Regions from separate parts of the Lysinibacillus sp. BSL11 genome, predicted to be linked through region 2. Evidence: predicted binding sites of a transcription regulator. Region 2 holds the regulator's gene; the other holds the start of a gene.
What was found. Region 2 encodes CtsR, which represses protease genes until heat stress. Its sites were predicted from a motif close to ATGGTCAATAAAGGTCAAACA; they were not measured.
Positions count from the first base shown of each region.

Region 1: RCJ95_RS11520 (ATP-dependent Clp protease ATP-binding subunit) is a predicted target of CtsR. The motif match lies at 1,237-1,257, and genes of this name have one in related genera.

Region 1 covers NZ_JAVGCX010000008.1:144,563-147,975, reverse strand. The annotation lists gene RCJ95_RS11530 (metal-sulfur cluster assembly factor) at 1-301, shown strand, start outside; gene RCJ95_RS11525 (Crp/Fnr family transcriptional regulator) at 367-1,053, opposite strand; gene RCJ95_RS11520 (ATP-dependent Clp protease ATP-binding subunit) at 1,323-3,413, shown strand, end outside.
Region 2 covers NZ_JAVGCX010000006.1:66,938-70,350, forward strand. The annotation lists gene RCJ95_RS08590 (protein arginine kinase) at 1-762, opposite strand, end outside; gene RCJ95_RS08595 (UvrB/UvrC motif-containing protein) at 759-1,301, opposite strand; gene RCJ95_RS08600 (CtsR family transcriptional regulator) at 1,315-1,785, opposite strand; gene RCJ95_RS08605 (DUF4870 domain-containing protein) at 2,052-2,357, opposite strand; gene RCJ95_RS08610 (class I SAM-dependent methyltransferase) at 2,483-3,166, shown strand; gene corA (magnesium/cobalt transporter CorA) at 3,200-3,413, shown strand, end outside.

The DNA.
Region 1 (3,413 bases), on a different contig from region 2:
GGATATGAAAGATAGCATGTTAGGTGCTTTAGAAAACGTAATTGACCCTGAGCTTGGCATTGATATCGTCAACTTAGGTTTAGTATATGATGTGGAATTAGATGATGAAGGTGTTGCAACTGTTACGATGACACTAACATCTATGGGTTGTCCACTTGGTCCAGTCATTGTGGATCAAGTGAATACGGCGTTAGGTGAACTTCCAGAAGTGAAAAGTACAAATGTTAATATTGTATGGAATCCACCTTGGTCGAAAGATAAAATGTCACGCTATGCAAAAATGGCATTGGGCGTACGTTAAGTTAAAATGGATTATTTAAAACCCTGCTTATTGAAAAATAAGCAGGGTTTTTGCTTGTAACGAAACTAATCGATACGGCATATTTGTAATGGACAATTTTCACAGGCAATTTCATTTTTTAAAAATTGTAAATCATGAATGGTAATAAATCCTTTATCAAAAGTGATAATCTCATGTTTTTTTAAATCATTCAGCATACGATTAATCATTTCCCGACTTGTCGCACACAAATTTGCAATTTCTGTATTTGTTAGCTGAAAATCAATAAAAATCGCGTCATTTTCTACAGGTTTACCATACGTATTGGACAGTCGAATGAGCGTTGAAAATAGAGCACCTTTTTTACCGTTTAACACTAAATCGCGCAAACGACTCTGATGCTTTAAGTTTTCTGTTTGTAGCCACTTCATGTATTCCACCATAACAGTCGGCTGCTCTTCTAGTAAATGCTCCAAAGATTTACGACTCAAAACATATAACGTAGAGGGTTCTAAAACTTTGGCAGTCATTGAATTATAGACAAGATTACAAAATAACGAACCTTCTCCTATTATGTTGTCATGGCCACAAATGCGAATGGTTAATTCCTTGCCCGTCTCGGATTCTTGGCTAATCGAAATAACACCTGATTGGATGTAATAAATTTCTTTTGCCCGCTCACCCTCTAGAAAAATTTTATTTCCTTTATTCACTTTGATAAAAACACCGTGGTTTTGAAAAAGATCTTTAATTTTTTCAAACATATTATCCATTAAAACCATATCTCCAACACATCGCTTTCTTTTTGTAATAAATGGCGATTATTACAAAAGGATAGTGGATTTCGATACTAAAACACAGAAACATATCATTATTATAACGTAAACTTCCATAATAAGTGAAAAATTTTTAGGGCGATTCCTTTGCTAAGCTTTGTCGAGTGATGTAAAATAAAGTTAGTCAAAAAAGGTCAAACTTTTTTCATATAAACAAGAGTGGGTATATAAATAATGAGAAATATGAAAACAAAGGAGTGCTAGCTATGCAATTTCAACAAACAGACAATAAAAAACCATTAGAACAATTTGGCCGCAATTTAATTGAAGAAGTAAAAAATGGCAAGATGGACCCTGTGATTGGGCGTGATGAAGAAATTCGAAATGTAATTCGTATTTTAACACGTAAAACGAAAAATAATCCTGTATTAATCGGTGAACCAGGAGTTGGTAAAACGGCGATTGTGGAAGGTTTAGCGCAGCGTATTGTAAAAGGTGATGTACCAGAAGGCTTGAAAGAATGCGTATTATATGAATTAGATATGAGTGCGTTAATCGCTGGTGCAAGTTATCGTGGACAATTTGAAGAACGCTTAAAAGGTGTGCTAAAAGAAGTAAAAGAATCAGAAGGACAAATCATTCTATTTATTGATGAAATTCATACGATCGTAGGTGCAGGGAAAACAGATGGCGCTATGGATGCAGGAAATATGCTAAAACCTATGCTAGCACGTGGTGAATTACACTGTATTGGTGCTACTACATTAGACGAATATCGTATGTACATTGAAAAGGATCCTGCCTTAGAACGTCGATTCCAGCAAGTACTAGTGCGTGAGCCATCTATAGAGGATACAGTATCCATTTTACGTGGTTTAAAAGAACGCTTTGAATTACATCATGCCGTACGTATTCATGACAGAGCAATTGTTGCGGCAGCAGAACTATCCAACCGCTATATTACAGAACGATTTTTACCTGATAAGGCCATTGATTTAATTGATGAGGCTTGTGCAATGATTCGTACAGAAATTGATTCAATGCCACAGGAGTTAGACGCAGTCACACGTCGTATTATGCAGCTTGAAATTGAGGAACAGGCATTGCGTAAGGAAAAGGACGAGGCAAGTAAAAAACGTTTGGAGCAATTACGTGAAGAATTAACAAAGTTAAAAGAATCCTCTGAGGGCATGCGTCAACAATGGGAAGCCGAAAAAGAAAAGCTACACGATATTCAGAAAAAACGTGAAACATTGGATAAATATCGTCGTGATCTAGATGAGGCAGAAAGTAAATATGATTTAAATAAAGCTGCTGAATTACGTCATGGTAAAATTCCGACACTTGAAAAAGACATTCAGGTCCTTGAAAAGGAATTAGAGAACGGTGCAGAATCTCGTATTTTACGTGAAGAGGTAACAGCAGATGAAATTGCTGCAATTGTTTCACGTTGGACAGGAATCCCTGTAACAAAATTAGTAGAGGGTGAGCGTGAAAAACTATTACGTTTAAAGGATACATTACATGAACGTGTGGTTGGACAAGATAAAGCAGTTCAATTAGTGACAGAAGCGGTATGGCGTGCACGAGCAGGTATCAAAGATCCACACCGACCTATTGGTAGCTTTTTATTTTTAGGTCCAACTGGTGTAGGTAAAACAGAACTTGCCAAGGCACTTGCTGCACAATTATTTGATTCAGAGGATCACTTTATTCGTATTGATATGAGTGAATACATGGAGAAACATAGTGTGTCTCGACTTGTTGGGGCTCCTCCAGGCTATGTGGGCTATGAGGAAGGTGGACAACTAACGGAAGCAGTTCGCCGAAATCCTTATTCTGTGGTGCTACTAGATGAGATTGAAAAAGCTCATCCTGATGTGGCGAACATTTTATTGCAAATTTTAGATGATGGGCGCATTACAGATAGTCAGGGACGAATGGTGAATTTTACAAATACAGTAGTCATTTTAACTTCGAATATCGGCTCTAGTTATTTAATGGAGGCAAAGGAAAATGATGCTGCTGTGGAGGACTTAGTTATGACAGCCCTACGACAACATTTTAAACCTGAGCTTTTAAACAGAATGGATGATATCATTTTCTTCCATGCATTATCTACTAAACATTTTACTGCGATTGCCTGGAAGTATGTGGAGCAATTGATTAAACGTGTCGCAGAGCAAGAAATTACTTTATCTGTCGAGCAAGAAGTCATTGATTGGGTAGTAGAGCAAGGGGCAGATGCCCAATTTGGAGCAAGACCACTAAAACGCTTTGTACAGCGACATATCGAAACAGCCGTTGCTAGAGAACTCTTACGCGGAGAAGTTTTACCAGGGGAGACGTTGCATGTG
Region 2 (3,413 bases):
TGCATGTCGCTCTTTTTGAATAATCTTTTCAGCGACACTTTGTATATCTGCTAATATATCTTCCTCTGTCTTCCCAAGTGTAATTTGGTTAGAGACTTGATAAACATTCCCTAAATTTTCGCTTCCTTCACCATATATACCTCTTACAGTCATTCCTAAGCGTGTCATGGCATTTATAATTTGATTCATTTGCCCAGTTAATGTAAGAGCGGGTAAATGCATCATGACGGATGCTCGTAGCCCCGTACCAATATTCGTTGGACAGCTTGTTAAATAACCAAAAGTATCTCGAAAAGCATATGGTAATACTTTCTCTAGGATACGATCAATCTTATTTGCTTGTTCATAGGCACTTTGAAGTTGAAAACTTGCTGTCATACATTGAATGCGTAAATGATCCTCTTCATTCACCATAATGCTAACGGATTCATCTTCAGAGAGTAGTATAGAGCCCACTTGCTCTTTTTTAGCCAGTTGCGGGCTAATCAAATGCTTTTCTACAAGAATTTGACGCTGTAAAGGGGTTAAATCCTTTATAGCAAAATAAGCATAATCATTTTGAAGCGTTGGGCTATCGCTGATTGCATGTGTAACGGCCTGTTCCACTTGCAGTGCCTCATTTTCTGAAAATGCTAATGGAAAACGATAGCCATCTAAATTTCGTGCAAGGCGGATCCGTGTACTAATGACGATATCTGAGTAATCATCTTTGATATGCATCCATGTTGGTGTCGCACGCTCTAAAAATGATTCAATCATCATGTCACATCACCACCTTCAAATTGTAGATGCTTCTCTAGCTCTTTGACTTCATCACGTAGCTTCGCCGCTTCTTCAAACTTTTCTTCATCTACGGCGGATTTCATACGCTTGCGGATATCCTCTATTTGCTTTTTAATAACATACACATTACTGCGAGCACCAGGCATTTTACCAATGTGTTGTGGACCTGCCTGAATACGATTAAAAAGCTTTGGCAAATGATCTCCAAATGTGTCATAACAGCTTGGGCACCCGAATTTTCCTTCTTTTAAAAATTGCTTATACGAAAATCCACATTGTGGGCATGTTTGCTGCTGTGGTTGTACCTGTTGTTTTTCCCCCACCTTTTGCCATGTAGGAGAGCCAAACCAGTTAGACAATAACTGTTGAATAGATACTGGCTCTTGTTTAAACTCTGCATGAAATGGATGGAATTGTGAGGCGCAGACGTCACAATAATGATGCTCTACTTTTTGCCCACTTTGAACTTGTGTTACTGTAACTGTCGCATTACGTTGTTTACAATGTTCGCATATCATTTCCATCACCTCACTATTTTTGTTGTTCATATTTTATTGTTGTCAGCATTGCTCGCAATATTTTTGATCGAATGACATCTCTTAATGGGAGATGCAAGTCGATCGTGGAGCGATCAATTGCTGCTAACATTAATTTCGCTTCTCGCTTGGAAATTACCTGCTCATCAATGAGTCGATAAACCAAATCTTCTGCCATCGTTTGTGATGCCCCACCTTCAATTTGCCTGAGAACATCGTCGATCAAATCAATCTGTGAATTCGCGCGGACACGTAAAATTCGAATGTATCCACCACCACCACGTTTGCTCTCAACAAGGTAACCCCGCTCGGCAGTAAATCTTGTATTAATAACATAATTTATTTGTGATGGTACACATTGAAATTTATCAGCAATTTCACTACGTTTAATTTCAATATGCCCTTCCCCACCTAATTCAAGTACTTGCTTTAAGTAACCCTCTATGATGTCTGATATATTACGCATTTTAGGAATACACCTCGCTTGCTTCACTGACTTTGACTATCTTTGACTTTCTTTGAGTATATTATACAAAACGCTTGAAAAAAATTGCAATGATTTCGCCCATAGAAAAGTGGAAAGTCTTGAAAATGGCTTTTTAATAAACGAAAAAGGCACTTTTCGATCATTTGTTTACGGTTTAATAATTTCCTCATACACCTAATGTACCCTTATTCGTCATAGAAAAAACGCAAGCATATGCAACTAGCATATACTTGCGTCTATGAAAATTATACCCAGCGACCAACAATTGGATAACGCCAAGGTTCATCAGACAATGCTTTTACGATACCGATAATCGGTACCACAAATAGCATAATGCCGAAAATGATTAAAAATGGTAAGCCAATAAGGACAAAGCTTAAAACAACAGAGATAGCAATTAAAACACCCATGACAATTTGGAATAGCAGTGCTTGAATAGAAATTGCCTTTATTTCCTCATCCGAACTAATTAAAAAGAAAATAATGGGCACTAACCATGGCGCAAAAAATGCACTTGCGTGTATGATTACTTTAGACCATTTAGACTCCATATATATCAACCCTTTCTTTGAACTTTATTCTATGTTTTATGTACTACTATTTACGGAACTATACCCGCAATAGTTTCACATTAAGAAGGATTTTTTAAAATTTTTTTGAAAGGCTGTGAGGAGCGTTGGAATTTAACAACACATTAGCAAATGAATATGAAAAGGGTATTCGCCGTACATTGCCTAGTTATGATACCATGCTACGTTTAATACAAACTTTTTATCATTCTAGGCTATCAGAAAATGCTAACATGTTAGTCGTGGGAGCAGGGAGTGGCAATGAAATTATACAGCTTGCAGAAGGAAGACCTCACTGGTCATTTACTGGCATTGATCCATCAGAATCCATGCTTACTATAGCTAAAGAGCGTTTGCTCACTCTACCAAATAATATGTCATTCCATCAGGCTACAATACTAGATGCTTCGCTGTCCTCTACTCAGTATGATGCAGCAAGTTGTGTTCTCGTCTTGCATTTTATTCACGATTATAAAGAAAAGCTAGAAACAATAAAAGCAATAGCAAGATATTTGAAACCTGGAGCACCGTTTGTCCTTGTTTCAAAATATGGTCAGCTAGGATCTTTAGAAACAGAACTACAATTTGATTTATGGCGTTCTTATTGGCTACAGCATACTAGACTTTCTTTATCCGAAGTAGCAGAGATGGAAAAATCCATTCGTTCCCTTTCTTTTATGAGTGAAGAGGAAATTTTAACACTTTTACAAAGTGCGGGCTTTACTAAACCTTCTAGATTTTTTGCCACTACTTTGTTCGGTGGTTGGGTATGCTTTAAAGAGGATCGCTAACTATTTTGTAGTAAATAATTTGAGGTGAAAACCGTGATAAGCACCATCGGCATTACAAAGCAGCAACAATTGTTAAAGGATTTTCCATTAGAAGAGATACATCAGCAAGAATTTGAATGGTATTGGGTTGATTTTAATTGTCCTACAGCGGAGGAAGAATTATTGTTGGATACATTTTTCCACTTTCACCCTCTTGCTATTGAAGATTGCTTAATGAGGTTGCAGCGTCCTAAGCTCGATTTCTATG